2 regions of the Ramlibacter sp. MAHUQ-53 genome follow, and region 1 is predicted to be linked to the other one. Evidence: riboswitches for the same ligand, from Rfam matches in the RefSeq annotation. Region 1 holds a riboswitch; the other holds the start of a gene.
What was found. Region 1 has a riboswitch for glycine ahead of gcvT (glycine cleavage system aminomethyltransferase GcvT). Riboswitches for the same ligand answer to the same signal wherever they lie in the genome.

Region 1 (7,293 bases):
CAGCCGCTGGCTGATGTAGTTGGCCGAGAGGATGGCCGCCTCGGTCGCCTGGCGCAGGCCCTCGGCGCCCATCATGCGCACGTACATCCACGAGATCGGCAGCACCGCCGCATTGCCCAGGGGGGCGGCCGAGACCGCGCCCACCGGCCGCTCGCCCAGGCCGCCGGCGGCATGCCCCGGCAGGAAGGGGACCAGGTCCTCCACCACGCACACCGGGCCGACGCCCGGGCCGCCGCCGCCGTGCGGGATGCAGAAGGTCTTGTGCAGGTTCAGGTGGCTCACGTCGCCGCCGAACTCGCCGGGCGCGGCCACGCCCACCAGGGCGTTCATGTTGGCGCCGTCCACGTAGACGCGGCCGCCGTGGCGGTGCACCAGGGCGCACAGCTCCTTGACCTGGGTCTCGAACACGCCGTGCGTGCTGGGGTAGGTGATCATCACCGCGGCCAGCTTGTCCGAGTGCTGCTCGCACTTGGCCTGCAGGTCGGCCAGGTCCACGTTGCCCATGGCGTCGCAGGCGGTCACCACCACCTGCATGCCCACCATCTGCGCGCTGGCCGGGTTGGTGCCGTGCGCGGAGGAGGGGATCAGGCAGACGGTGCGGTGGTGGTCGCCGCGGCTCTCGTGCCAGGCCTTGATCGCCAGCAGGCCGGCGTACTCGCCCTGCGAGCCGGCATTGGGCTGCAGGCTGATGCCGGCATAGCCGGTGGCCTGGCACAGCCAGGCGCGCAGCTGCTCGTCGAGCTCGGCGTAGCCCTCGAGCTGATCACGCGGCGCGAAGGGGTGCAGGTGGGCGAACTCCGGCCAGGTGATGGGGATCATCTCGCTGGTGGCGTTCAGCTTCATGGTGCACGAGCCCAGGGGGATCATGCTGCGGTCCAGGGCCAGGTCCTTGTCCGACAGCGCGCGGATGTAGCGCAGCATGCCGGTCTCGCTGTGGTGCGTGTTGAACACCGGGTGCGTGAGGTAGGCGCTGGTGCGGCGCAGCGACTCGGGGATCAGCGGCTCCACGCCCTTCTCGAAGGCCTCGAAGCCGGGCACGGCCTGGTCGCGGCCGGCGAAGGCGGACCACAGCAGGGTGAGGTCCTCGCGGGTGGTGGTCTCGTCCAGCGAGATCGACAGCGTGGTCGCGTCGACGTGGCGCAGGTTGGCGCCGGCGGCCAGGGCGCGCTCGGCGATGCGGCGCACCGCCTCCTCGCCGGCCTTCACGCACAGGGTGTCGAAGGCGGTGGCGTTCACGGCCTGGAAGCCCAGCTGCGCGAGGCCGCGCGCCAGGATGGCCGTGTAGGCCGCAACGCGCTGCGCGATGCGCCGCAGGCCCTGGGGGCCGTGGTAGACGGCGTACATGCTCGCCACCACCGCCGGCAGCACCTGCGCGGTGCAGATGTTGGAGGTGGCCTTCTCGCGGCGAATGTGCTGCTCGCGCGTCTGCAGCGCGAGGCGGTAGGCGGGGTTGCCGTGGCTGTCCACGCTCACGCCGACCAGGCGGCCGGGCAGCGAACGCTTGTACTCGTCGCGGCAGGCCATGTAGGCGGCGTGCGGGCCGCCGGCGCCCATGGGCATGCCCAGGCGCTGGGTCGTGCCGACCACGATGTCCGCGCCCCATTCGCCGGGCGGCACGATCAGCGCCAGGGCCAGCAGGTCGGCGGCGGCGATGAAGGCGCCGTGCTGGGCGTGGGTCTTGTCCGCGTCGGCGCGCAGGTCGTCGATCCGGCCGGTGGAGGCCGGGTACTGCGCGAGCGCGGCGAAGTGCTCGCCGGCCAGGGCCGCGGCCCATTCATCGGCGGTCGTCGTGACCAGCACCTCCAGGCCCAGGGGCTTGGCGCGGGTGCGCACCACCTCGATGGTCTGCGGGTGGCAGTCGCCCGAGACCACGAAGCGGTTGGACTTGCTCCTGACGCTGCGCTTGGCCAGCGTCATCGCCTCGGCGGCGGCGGTGGCCTCGTCCAGCATCGAGGCGTTGGCGATGGGCATGCCGGTCAGGTCGCAGACCATCGTCTGGAAATTGACCAGCGCCTCCATGCGGCCCTGGCTGATCTCGGCCTGGTAGGGCGTGTAGGCGGTGTACCAGGCCGGGTTCTCCAGGATGTTGCGCAGGATCACCGGCGGCGTGAGCGTGCCGTAGTAGCCCTGGCCGATGAAGCTGCGCATCACCTTGTTGCGCGAGGCGATGGCCTTGAGCTCGGCGAGCGCGGCGGCCTCGGTCACCGCCGGGGGCAGCTTCATCTCGGTGCTGCGCGCGATCGAGCGCGGCACGATGCCTTCGATCAGGGCGCGGCGCGAGGCTTCGCCCACGACCGAGAGCATGTGGCGCTCGTCGGCCTCGGAGATGCCGATGTGGCGCGGGATGAATTCGCTGGGGTTCTCGAGTTCGCCCAGCGGGCGGGCGGCTTGCATCAGCATCGCGGCGGGTCCGTCAGAGGTGTTGGGGAGGAAGGGTCAGGCGCCGTTCTTGGCGAAGGCGTCGTAGGCGGTCTCGTCCATGAGGGCGTCGACCTCGGCGGGATTGGCCAGCTTGACCTTGAAGAACCAGCCGGCGGCCAGCGGGTCGCTGTTGGCGAGCGACGGGTCGGCGCGCAGGGCCTCGTTGACCTCGGTGATCTCGCCGTCCAGGGGCATGTACACGTCGGCCGCGGCCTTGACGGACTCGACGACGCCGGCGACCTCGCCCTTGGCATAGCTGCGGCCGACCTCGGGCAGGTCGACGAACACCACGTCGCCCAGCGCATCCTGCGCGTGCACGGTGATGCCCACCGTGGCGGGGCCGTCGCCCTCGGCGCGGATCCATTCGTGGTCGGGGGTGAACTTCAGGGTCATGGTTTTTCTCCGGTTGTTGTCTCGTTGAGGGGCGTTGCGGCGGTTCAGCCGCGGAAATAGCGGGGCGGCACGAAGGGTAGGGGCGCGACCTCCATCGGCACGGCCTTGCCGCGCACGATGGCGTCGACGCGGGTGCCGTGGGCTGCCAGCGCGGCGTCCACGTAGGCCATGGCGACCGGCTTGTCCACGCTGGGGGCCAGCAGGCCGCTGGTGACCTCGCCGACGCGTCGGCCCTGCGCGTCGCGCAGTTCGGTGTGCTCGCGCACCGGCACCCGCTCCAGGGCCACCAGGCCGACGCGCCGGCGCGCCGGGGGGGCGGTGCCATCGAGCTGGGCCAGCACCCGGGCGGCGCCGGGGAAGCCGCCCGCGCGCGCGCCGCCGCTGCGGCGCACCTTCTGGATGGCCCAGGCCAGGCCGGCCTCGACCGGGGTGGTGGTGGTGTCGATGTCGTTGCCGTACAGGCACAGGCCCGCCTCCAGGCGCAGCGAGTTGCGCGCGCCCAGGCCGATCGGCATGACGCCGGGCTGCGCCAGCAGCGCGCGGGCCAGGGCCTCGGCCTTGCCGGCCTCGACGGAGATCTCGAAGCCGTCCTCGCCGGTGTAGCCGCTGCGGGTGATGAACAGCTCGGTGCCATCCCACAGGAAGGCGGCGCCGGTCATGAAGACCAGCTTCTCGACCCCGGGCACCAGGCCGGACAGGGCTGCGGCGGCCTGCGGCCCCTGCAGCGCCAGCAGGCCCCGCTCGGGCAGGGGCACGACCTCGCAGCGCGAGCCGATGCGGGCCTGGATGTGGGCGATGTCGCCGGCCTTGCAGGCGCCGTTGACGACGACGAACAGGTCGCCGCCGCGGTTGACGAACATCAGGTCGTCGATGATGGTGCCCTCGTCGGTGAGCAGCAGGCCGTAGCGCTGTCGGCCCACCGCGAGATCGACCACGTCCACCGGCATCAGCGTCTCGAAGGCGGCCGCGGCGTCGGGGCCGACCAGCCGCAGCTGGCCCATGTGCGAGACGTCGAACAGGCCGGCGGCCGCGCGGGTGTGCTGGTGTTCGGCCATGAGGCCGGCCGGGTACTGCACCGGCATCGCGTAGCCCGCGAAGGGGACCATGCGCGCGCCCAGTTCGAGGTGCAGCGCGTGCAGCGGCGTGTGCTGCAGGGAGGGCTCAGGGGTGGCGTTCGGGGCGGACATCCGGGTCTCCGGGAAAGGGCTGCGGGCCATGGTACGACCATGTGGTACGACCATGGGGGAGCCCTGCTGTCCGCTTTACCTGAGAGATTCACCCCGCGCGGGGGCTTGCTCCTTCGGTGGGTACCGCGAAAGTACCTCTCTCCAGCAAGGAAACGCGGCGCGAGCGCCGCGCGTTGCCAGTCCTGGGTGCCTGAGCGTTCGGCGATGAGCCTGCGCCTTCGGCGGCCTGCTCGGGGGCAGGCGCTCTCCTGACAACCCGGCGATTGTAGCCGCCAGGCGGGCGCCGTTTACATGTTGGCGTAGTTGGGGCCGCCGCCGCCCTCGGGCACCACCCACACGATGTTCTGCGTCGGGTCCTTGATGTCGCAGGTCTTGCAGTGCACGCAGTTCTGCGCGTTGATCTGCAGGCGGTCGGCGCCGGTGCTGTCGTCCTTGACGAACTCGTACACGCCGGCCGGGCAGTAGCGCGCCTCGGGGCCGGCGAACTTCGCCAGGTTCACGTTCACGGGCACCGAGGCGTCCTTGAGCGTGAGGTGGGCCGGCTGGTCCTCGGCATGGTTGGTGTTCGAGATGAACACCGACGAGAGCCGGTCGAAGGTGAGCTTGCCGTCGGCCTTGGGGTACTCGATGCGCGGGCACTGGTCGGCCGGCTTGAGGTACACGTGGTCGGGCTTTTCGCGGTGCAGGGTCCAGGGGATGTGCCCGCGCAGCACGAACTGCTCGATGCCGGTCATGACGGTGGCCAGGGGCAGGCCCTTCTTGAACCACTGCTTGAAGTTGCGCGCCTTGTTCAACTCGGCGTACAGCCAGGACTGCTCGAAGGCCTCGGGGTAGGCGGTGAGCTCGTCGCCCTGGCGGCCGGCGCCCAGGGCCTCGAAGGCGGCCTCGGCGCACAGCATGCCGCTCTTGATGGCGGCATGGCTGCCCTTGATGCGCGACGCGTTGAGGTAGCCGGCGTCGCAGCCCACCAGCGCGCCGCCGGGGAACACCTGCTTCGGCAGGGACAGCAGGCCGCCCACCGTCAGCGCGCGGGCGCCATAGGCCAGGCGCTTGGCCGGCTTGCCGCCCTCGGGCGTGTCGAAGTACCAGCGGATGTTGGGGTGCGTCTTGAACCGCTGGAACTCCTCGTAGGGCGAGAGCCAGGGGTTGGCGTAGTCCAGGCCGACCACGTAGCCCACGGCCACCTGGTTGTCCTCCATGTGGTACAGGAAGGAACCGCCGTAGGTGTTGTTGTCCAGGGGCCAGCCGGCGCTGTGCAGGGCCAGGCCCGGCTTGTGGCGGGCCGGGTCGATCTCCCAGACCTCCTTGATGCCGATGCTGTAGCTTTGCGGGTCGCGGCCCTCGTCGAGCCTGTACTTCGCGATCAGCTGCTTGCCCAGGTGGCCGCGCGCGCCCTCGGCGAACACGGTGTACTTGGCGTGCAGCTCCATGCCGAGCTGGAAGTTCTCGGTGGGCTCGCCGTCCTTGCCGATGCCCATGTTGGCGGTGGCCACGCCCTTGACCGAGCCGTCCTCGCGGTAAAGCACCTCGCCGGCGGGGAAGCCGGGGAAGATCTCCACGCCCAGCGCCTCGGCCTGCTGCGCCATCCAGCGCGTGAGGTTGGCCAGGCTGATGATGTAGTTGCCTTCGTTGTGGAAGTTCTTCGGCAGCAGCGCGTTGGGCGTGCGGGTGGCGCCCTGCTCGGTGAGGAAAAGGAAGATGTCCTCGGTGACGGGCTGGTTCAGCGGCGCGCCCAGGGCCTGCCAGTCGGGGAACAGCTCGCTGATCGCGCGCGGGTCCATGATGGCGCCGGACAGGATGTGCGCGCCGGGCTCGGAACCCTTCTCGAGCACCACCACCGACACCTCCTTGCCGCTTTCGGCAGCCAGCTGCTTCAGGCGGATCGCGGTGGCCAGGCCCGCGGGGCCGGCGCCGACGACGACCACGTCGTACTCCATCGCTTCGCGGGGTCCGTATTGCGACAGGATCTCTTCTTGCGTCATGTTGTCTCGCTGATAATGGTTCCAGTCCGTCTTGAGCCGCTGCCCCGAGGGGTACCGGCGCACCGCGAACGATTCTATTGCCTGCCGCGGGACGCTCCGGCGCACCCTGGCGCCCCGAGGAGACGACATGAGCTACACCATCGACCTGTCCGGCCGCGTTGCAATGGTCACCGGCGCATCCAGCGGCCTGGGCGCGCAGTTCGCGCGCACCCTGGCGCGGGCCGGCGCCGCCGTCGTGCTCGCGGCCCGCCGCGTGGAGAACCTCAAGGACCTGCGCGCGCAGATCGAGGGCGAGGGCGGCGACGCCCACATCACGCCCATGGACGTGACCGACCTCGACAGCATCCGCGCCGCCGTGGCCCATGCCGAGACCGAGGTCGGCTCCATCGACATCCTGGTGAACAACGCCGGCGTGGGCACGACCCAGCGCCTGCAGGACGTCTCGGAGGAAGACTTCGATTTCGTCTTCGACACCAACGTGCGCGGCGCCTTCTTCGTCGCGCAGGAAGTCGCCAAGCGCATGCTGGCGCGCGCGCGCGGCGCGGCCCCCGGCACCTTCACCGGCGGGCGCATCATCAATGTCTCCTCGATGGCCGGCCTGCGCCCGCTGCCGCAGATCGGCGTGTACGCCATGGCCAAGGCGGCGGTGGTCCACATGACCAAGTCGATGGCGCTGGAGTGGGGCCGCTTCGAGATCAACGTGAACGCGATCTGCCCCGGCTACATCGACACCGAGATCAACCACCACCACTGGCAGACCGAGCAGGGCCGCAAGCTGGTGGACATGCTCCCGCGCAAGCGCATCGGCCATCCCGAGGACCTCGACGCGCTGCTGGTGCTGCTCGCCAGCAGCGAGAGCCATTTCATCAACGGCTCCATCATCGCCGCCGATGATGGCTTCGCCCTCTAGGGTGTGTCATCGGATTCCCCGGGCCGCGCTCCTGCCTTGGCGGGATGGGGCGCAAGGCGCAAAACCCAGGGCAAGGCTGTACGCCTTGCCCGGTTTTGCAACGCAGCGCACCGCCCGCCAAGGCAGGAGCCCTTCGGGTTGGGGCGAAATCGGGCGTCTTGCACGCCTCGTCGCTTGCATGGGCATCAGCCCATGCCGCGCTCCGTCGGTGCGCAATCCATCCCGATTGCGCCCCAACGCGGGCCCGGGGAATTCGAGGACACACCCTAGTGCTCCGGGGCGTCCTGGCGGGCCTCGCGGCCGGGGCCCTGTGGGGCCTGGTGTTCGTCATGCCCCGCATGGTCGAGGGCTTTTCGGCGGTCGACCTGGCCAGCGGCCGCTTCGTGGCTTACGGCGCCTT
Region 2 (7,293 bases), on a different contig from region 1:
CATGCCCGGCGCGTCCAGCGCGAGGGCGCGCAGGTCGGGGTACTGCCAGGTGGCCCGCTCGGGCACGAGGGTCGCCAGGTCCCGGCTCCACCGGCACACGCCCAGCAGGGCCTCCACCGACTCCATCTCCACCGGCACCGTGGGCGTCACCCCCGCGAGGCGGAATTGCTCGTCGATCTGGCGCCGGGTGGCATAGCTGCGCGACAGCAGCGCCAGCGGCACACCCGCCAGCGCCTGCAGCGGGTGCGTCGCTCGCGTGGCCAGGGGGTGCTGCGGGTGGACGGCCAGCATGAGTCGCTCATCGAACAGCGGCTCGGTCTCGATGTCCTCGTGCACCGTCGGATGGAAGCCGATCCCCAGGTCGATCTCCCCGCGCAGCAGCTGCTCCTCGATGGGCCCGGCGCGCAAGGCCCTCACGACCACGGACACGCGCGGGTAGTCGTGGTGAAAGGCGGCCAGGGTGGTCGGCACCACCGTGTTGAGGAAGGTCGGGAAGATGCCCATCGTGAGCTGGCCGGACTGCAGCCCGGTCAGGTCGGCCAGCGCCATCCGCCCGGCTTCCAGCTCCTTCAGGGCCCGCAGCGCGTAGTCCCGGAACTGCGCTCCGGCCTGTGACAGGCGCAGGCCCCGGCCCAGGCGGTCGAACAGGGCCACGTCCAGCTCCTGCTCCAGCTGCCGCAGGCCATGCGAGAGCGTGGACTGCGTGACGAACAGGTTCTGGGCGGACTGCGTGAGGTGCTCGGTCTCCGCGATGTCCAGGAAGTAGCGCAGCTGACGGATTTCCATGGCCGGGATGGTAGCCCGATCGTTCGACTGAGGCGAACGCTCCATCGGAAATTAATCATTGGATTCATTCTTTGGGCCCACTTACGCTCCCTCGTCATCGAGCCCCAGGGCTCCCTCACACCCGCAGATTCCCCATCCACCATCACAAGGAGAGACAAGTGAGCAAGAACGAATTCACCGTGGCGCAGCTTCTGGACCGCGTCAACACCGTGCACATCGCCGAAGGCAATCCGCGGGTCCGGGCCCTGGTGGCCAGCATCGTGAGCGACCTGTTCAAGACCATCGACAGGATGAACGTCACTCCCGACGAGTTCTGGGCTGCGACCGACTGGCTCAGCCGCCTGGGCGCCTCCGGCCAGATGGGCCTGATCACCGCCGGCCTGGGCTTCGACCGCCTGCTGGACATCAAGCTGGACGAGGCGGATGCCCAGGCCGGCCGCGCCGCCGGCACGCCCCGCGCCATCGAGGGCCCGCTGTATGTGCCCGGCGCACCGCTGTCCAAGGGCGAAGCCTGGCTCAGCGAGGACAGCCCCTCCAAGGGCGAGGTGTTCGTGATGGAGGGCCGTGTGCTCGACACCGACGGCAAGCCGGTGGCGAATGCCCTGATGGACGTCTGGCACGCCAACGAGGTGGGCGGCTACTCCCACTTCTTCCCGGGCCTCAAGGAGTTCGAGCTGCGCCGCAAGATCGAGACCGACGCCCAGGGCCGCTACCGCTTCCGCTCCGTCCTGCCCCCGGGCTATGCGATTCCCCCCAACAGCCCGACCTCGGAGCTGTTCGACGCGCTGGGCCGCCACGGCCATCGCCCGGCGCACGTTCACTTCTTCATCGTGGCCCCGGGCCTGCGCACCCTGACCACGCAGATCAACGTGCCGGGCGACACTTACCTGGACGACGACTTCGCCTTCGCCACCCGTGACGGCCTGGTGATCGACCTGCAGCGCGTCGCCGCGCCCGCCGGCTACGAATCCCTGGGCATCGCCGCCGGCACGCCGGTCGCCCTGTCGAAGTTCGATTTCGTGATGCAGAAGGCCCGCGACGAGGACGAGGCCAGCCCGCTCACCCGCATGGCCCGCGTGGCTGCGGCCTGACCGGCGCGGACCCCGGACAAGGAAAGGCACATTCGCATGGATCGTCGCTCCCTCCTCAAGACCGGCGGCATCGCCGGTGTCCTGGCCGCCGGCGTCGCGCCCGCGGTGCACGCGCAGGCCACGGTGCGCTGGCGCCTGGCCTCGAGCTTTCCCAAGTCGCTGGACACCATCTTCGGCGGCGCTGAAGTCTTCGCACAGAAGGTGCGCCAGATGTCGGGCGGCAAGTTCGAGGTGTCGGTGCACCCGGCGGGCGAGCTGATGCCCGCCCTGAGCGTGCTCGATGGCGTGCAGAACGGCACGGTCGAGGCCTGCCACACGGCCTCGCTGTACTTCTTCGGCAAGAACGAGGCGTTTGCCATCGGCACCAATGTCCCCTTCGGCATGAACACCCGGCAGATGACCGCCTGGATGCTCGATGGCAACGGCATGAAGCTGATGCGCGAACTCTTCGCCAAGTACAACATCGTCAACTTCCTGGGCGGCAACACCTGCGCGCAGATGGGGGGCTGGTTCCGCAAGGAGATCAAGTCGGCGGCCGACTTCAAGGGCCTGAAGTTCCGCGTGGGCGGCTTCAACGGCAAGATCCTCGAGCGCATGGGCGTGGTCCCGCAGAACATCCCCGGGGGCGACGTGTACGCCTCCCTGGAGAAGGGCACCATCGACGCCGCCGAATTCGTGGGCCCCTATGACGACCAGAAGCTGGGCTTCCACAAGGTGGCGCCCAACTACTACTACCCGGGCTACTGGGAAGGCACGGGCCAGGTCGACTTCCTGATCAACCAGAAGGCGTTCGAGGCGCTGTCCCCCGAGAACAAGGCCATCGTCGAAAGCGCGTCGCTGGCGGCGCACCAGACCATGATCTCGCGGTACGACAGCCGGAACCCGACCGCGCTCAAGCAGCTGGTCGCCAGTGGCGCCAAGCTGCGGCCCTTCCCGCAGGACGTCGTCGCCGGCGCGCACAAGCACGCGCTGGCGCTGTTCGACCAGCTGAGCGACACCAATCCCGACTGGAAGAAGATCTACACCGACTACACCCGGTTCGCGGCCGACGCGCACATGTGGTTCCGCTTCACCGAGACCCCGTTCGACCGCTACATGCAGTCGGTGAAGTCTCCGGCCTGACGACGCCCGGCGCCACGGGCCACCACGGCGCCCCGCCGGCGGCATGCCGCCGGCGGGGCGCCTCTCGTTTCAGCTGGCCTGGGCCGCCGAAGCCGTCGCCGTGATCGGCAGGCGACTTCCGGCCGGCTTCGCGCCCTGCGCCACCAGCTCCCCCAGGAGATCGGCGGTCGCTGCGCTCAGCGTCCATCCCAGGTGGCCATGCCCGGTGTTGTAGAACACGTTGGCCTGCCGGCCCCGGCCGACGCGGGGCATCATGTCCGGCATCATCGGCCGCAGGCCAGCCCAGGGCACCACCTGGCGCGTGCTGACCCCGGGGAAGCATTGCTGCACCCACTCGACCAGCGGCCTGATGCGGTCGGCCCGGATGTCGCGATTGAAGCCGTTGAACTCAGCGGTTCCCGCCACCCGGAAGCGGTCGGCCCCGAGGCGGCTGGTGACCAGCTTGGTCTCATCGTCCAGCAGGCTCACGGTGGGCGCCGCCGCCTGGCTGGCGTCGTCCAGCAGGTTCACCGTGATCGAGTAGCCCTTGACCGGATAGACGTTGATGCGGTCGCCCAGCTGCGCCGCCAGCGCCCGGCTGCCCACGCCGGCGCACACCACGACGGCGTCGAAGGATTCGGTCCGCGAGCCCGTGCCGTCGTCCAGGTCCACGCGCGCGCGGCGGCCGTCGCAATCGAGTGACAGCACGTCCTCGCCGTAGAGGAATTTCACGCCCATTCGCGCGCAGGCCGCGGCCAGGCCCTGCGTGAACTTGTGGATGTCCCCGGTGGAATCGCTCTCGGTGTAGTAGCCGCCGTAGTAGTCGCCCGCCAGCGTCGGCTCGATGGCGCGCATTTCCTGGGGCGTGACGGCCCGGCGCTGCAGGCCGCCGGCGGCCAGCAGCTGCGAGACCTTCCCCGCATGCTCGAAGCCCTTGCGGTCCCGGTAGATGTGGAGGATGCCTTCGCGGCGATGGTCGAAGTCGATGCCTTCGGCCGCGGCCCAGGAAAACAGGTGGTCCCGCGCGACGATCGCCAGGCGCGCCGTCTCGATGGTGTTGGACTCGTACTTGGGGATGCTGGCGATGAACTCGGCGAACCACGAGATCTTGTGCCAGGAGGGTTTGGGGTTGACCAGCAGCGGCGCATCCTGGCGCAGCATCCACTTGAGGCCCTTGAGGAGGGTGGACGGATGGGTCCAGGTCTCGGCGTTGGACGCCGAGAGCTGGCCGCCGTTGGCGAACGAGGTCTCCATGGCGGCATAGCGGTGCCGCTCGATGACGGTGACGCCGTATCCGCGTTGGGCCAGGGCGTAGGCGGTGGTCACGCCGGTGATGCCGCCACCGATCACTGCAAAGGTCTTCATCAGGTTGCTCCAGACGTCGAGAAGGGAGTCCGCCGCGCCAGTCGCGCGTCGAACGCCCCCTCTGTTCGGAACCTGAGAGATTCACCTGCGGTCGCGAGGCGCCGCGGGCTTGCTCCTTCGGTGCGCCGGCGGACGAGGCCAGCGGCTCTTCAGAGTATTCGGGTGCGCGGGCCGGTCCTGGGTACCTGAGAGTTTCCGGGGCGGTTGCTCCTTCGGCGCCGCGCCGTGACGCGGTCTCTCCCGGCTCGCGCAGTGGTGGAGGGGTCAGGCGCCAGCGGGCTCCTTCAGGTATCGGGCCACCAGGCCCGCCCAGAAGCGCGCGCCCGGCTCGATGATCTCGTCGTTGAAGTCGTAGCCCGGGTTGTGGACCATGCAGGCGCCCGGGGTCCCCGGGCCGCCGTTGCCGACATAGACATAGCTGCCAGGCACCTTTTCCAGCATGAAAGCGAAGTCCTCGCTGGCGGTCAGCGGCTGGCCCTCGGGATTCACCCGGTCCGGCCCGAACAGGTCCAGCGCCACCTGGGTCGCCAGGCGGGTTTCGTCCGGCGTGTTCACCAGCACGGCGTAGCCGTCACGCCAGTCGATGTCGGCCTTCACCTTGAAGCTGGCGGCCTGCAGGTTCACCAGGTCGCAGATGCGCTCCTTGAGCAGCGTGCGCACCTGCGGGTCCAGGGCGCGCACGCTCAATTCGAGCGTGGCGAGGTCCGGGATGATGTTGTTGGCCGTTCCGGCATGCATGGCGCCGACGGTGACCACCGCGGATTTCAAGGGGTCCACGTTGCGCGACACCACGGTCTGGAGCGCCGTGACGATGGCCGCCGTGGCGACCACGGTGTCGGCGGTGGTCTGCGGCATGGCCCCGTGGCCGCCCACGCCGCGCAGCGTGATGGTGACGTTGTCGCTGGACGCCATGGTCGGCCCCACCCGGAAGTGGAAGGACCCGGCCTCCAGGCCCGGCATGTTGTGGAGCGCGAACACCGCGTCGCAGGGGAAGCGCTCGAACAGGCCGTCCTCCATCATGCGCAAGGCGCCACCGGCGCCTTCTTCCGCGGGCTGGAAGATCAGGTTCAGGGTGCCGTCGAAGTCCACGTCCTCCGCGATCAGGCGGGCCGCCGCCAGGAGGGTGGCGGTGTGGCCGTCATGCCCGCAGGCATGCATCACGCCGGCATGGCGGCTGCTCCATTCGCGCCCGTTGTCCTCGGTGATGGGAAGCGCGTCCATGTCGGCCCGCAGGCCCAGGGCCCGGGAACCGGCGCCGCGCTGCAGGCGGCCCACCACGCCCGTGCCGCCGATGCCCGTCGTGACCTCGTAGCCCCAGCCGGCCAGCTTGGCCGCCACCAGGGCCGCCGTGCGGTGCTCCTGGAAAGCCATCTCGGGATGGGCGTGGATGTCGCGGCGGATCTGGATGAACTCGCCGACGCGCTGCGACAGCGAGTGCCCCAGGTAGGTCTCCTTCATGGCCGCACTCACTGGGGCTGCAGGTTCATCGAGCGGGCGATGGCGCGGTACTTGTCGGTGTTGTCGGCGTAGACCTTGCCCATCGCCGCCAGCGGCTGCGGTCGCGGCACGATCATGGCCTGCGCCTCCAGGGCCGAGCGGACGCCGGGGTCGTTGGCCACTTCGCTCAGGGCCCTGTGCAGGGCCTGCACGATGGGCTCGGGCGTGTCCTTGCGCACGAAGTAGCCCGACCAGGTGTCGAAGACGAAGGTCTTGAGCGGCGCGGCATCGTGCAGCGGCGGGGCCTTCTTCAGAGGCTCCTGGCGATCGGCCGACAGCACTGCCACCGCCTTGAGCTTGCCCTCGTCGACGAGCGCGATCTGGCCCTTGCCGTAGGGGGAGATGAACACGTCCACCAGCCCGGCCATCAGGTCCTGGAAGGCCGGGGCCGCGCCCTTGTACGGCACGTGGGTCATCGGGATGCCGGTCTGCCTGGACATGTGCTCGCCCAGGAGGTGGTACATGGAGCCGGGGCCCACGCTGGCATAGGTCAGGGGCTTGCCGTCGGCCGCGCCCTTGCGGGCATAGGCCAGCAGCTCGTCCCCGTTGCTGGCGGGCAGGTCCCTGCGCGCGAACATCGCCATCGGGTTGATGGTGATCATCTGGACCAGGCGGAAGTCCTCGGGCTTGTACTTGATGGCGGCGTTCGACAGGGGCGCCAGGATCAGCTCGTTGGGCGAGCCCTGGAAGATGACATGGCCGTCGGCCGGGCTGGCCAGCACCTTCTGCGCCGCGATGCCGCCGCTGGCGCCGCCCAGGTTCTCCACGATCACCGGCTGGCCCAGGTGCTTGCCCAGGGTGGTGCTCAGGGTGCGGGCGACCACGTCGGACACGCCGCCCGCCGGGTAGGGAACCATCAGCGTCACCGGCTTGGACGGGAAGGTCTGCGCGGCGGCGGCGCCGGCCAGCGACAGGCCGGCGAGGGTGGCCGCGGCGCGGCGGAGGAAGTGGCGTTTGCTGGCGGTCATGGAGCGGGTCTCGTGTGCGGGGGTTGCCTGCCGGATCAGCAGGTAAGACCCATGCTAGGGAGGGGAAAACGATGTGTCCAATGCATTATTTTCCTGTTCATCATTCGGGGAGCGCATCTTTCTTGCTTTAGCGTGACATGAACATCCGCCACCTCGAACACTTCCTGGCTGTCGCCGAAACCGGGTCCTTCAGCCGCGCGGCGGAGAAGCTGCACCTGACCCAGTCGGCACTGAGCCGCAGCATCCAGGCGCTGGAGTCCGAGGTCGGCGGGCTGCTGCTGGACCGCGTCGGCAAGCGCAACGAGCTGTCGGTGCTGGGCCGCCAGCTGCTGCAGCGGGCGCGGCGCATCGTCCTGGAGGCCTCCGAGCTCAAACGCGGTGCCGAGTTGATGCGCGAGTCCCATGCCGGCGTGATGCGGGTGGGCCTGGGCTCCGGGCCCGGCGCCATCCTGATGACGCCGCTGATGTGCCACATGGCGCTGGCG

Region 2: another riboswitch for glycine. It lies ahead of ACT80S_RS18055 (D-amino acid dehydrogenase); the one in region 1 lies ahead of gcvT (glycine cleavage system aminomethyltransferase GcvT).

Annotation. Positions count from the first base shown of each region.
Region 1 covers NZ_JBQWTS010000001.1:369,410-376,702, reverse strand. Annotated here, with positions in the region: gene gcvP (aminomethyl-transferring glycine dehydrogenase) at 1-2,400, opposite strand, end outside; gene gcvH (glycine cleavage system protein GcvH) at 2,437-2,814, opposite strand; gene gcvT (glycine cleavage system aminomethyltransferase GcvT) at 2,859-4,001, opposite strand; glycine riboswitch at 4,058-4,156, opposite strand; glycine riboswitch at 4,169-4,262, opposite strand; gene ACT80S_RS01670 (electron transfer flavoprotein-ubiquinone oxidoreductase) at 4,289-5,983, opposite strand; gene ACT80S_RS01665 (SDR family oxidoreductase) at 6,111-6,893, shown strand; gene ACT80S_RS01660 (DMT family transporter) at 7,163-7,293, shown strand, end outside.
Region 2 covers NZ_JBQWTS010000015.1:34,905-42,197, reverse strand. Annotated here, with positions in the region: gene ACT80S_RS18070 (LysR substrate-binding domain-containing protein) at 1-786, opposite strand, end outside; gene ACT80S_RS18065 (dioxygenase family protein) at 945-1,877, shown strand; gene ACT80S_RS18060 (TRAP transporter substrate-binding protein) at 1,914-2,999, shown strand; gene ACT80S_RS18055 (D-amino acid dehydrogenase) at 3,069-4,343, opposite strand; glycine riboswitch at 4,506-4,596, opposite strand; gene ACT80S_RS18050 (M20 aminoacylase family protein) at 4,608-5,801, opposite strand; gene ACT80S_RS18045 (Bug family tripartite tricarboxylate transporter substrate binding protein) at 5,810-6,808, opposite strand; gene ACT80S_RS18040 (LysR family transcriptional regulator) at 6,946-7,293, shown strand, end outside.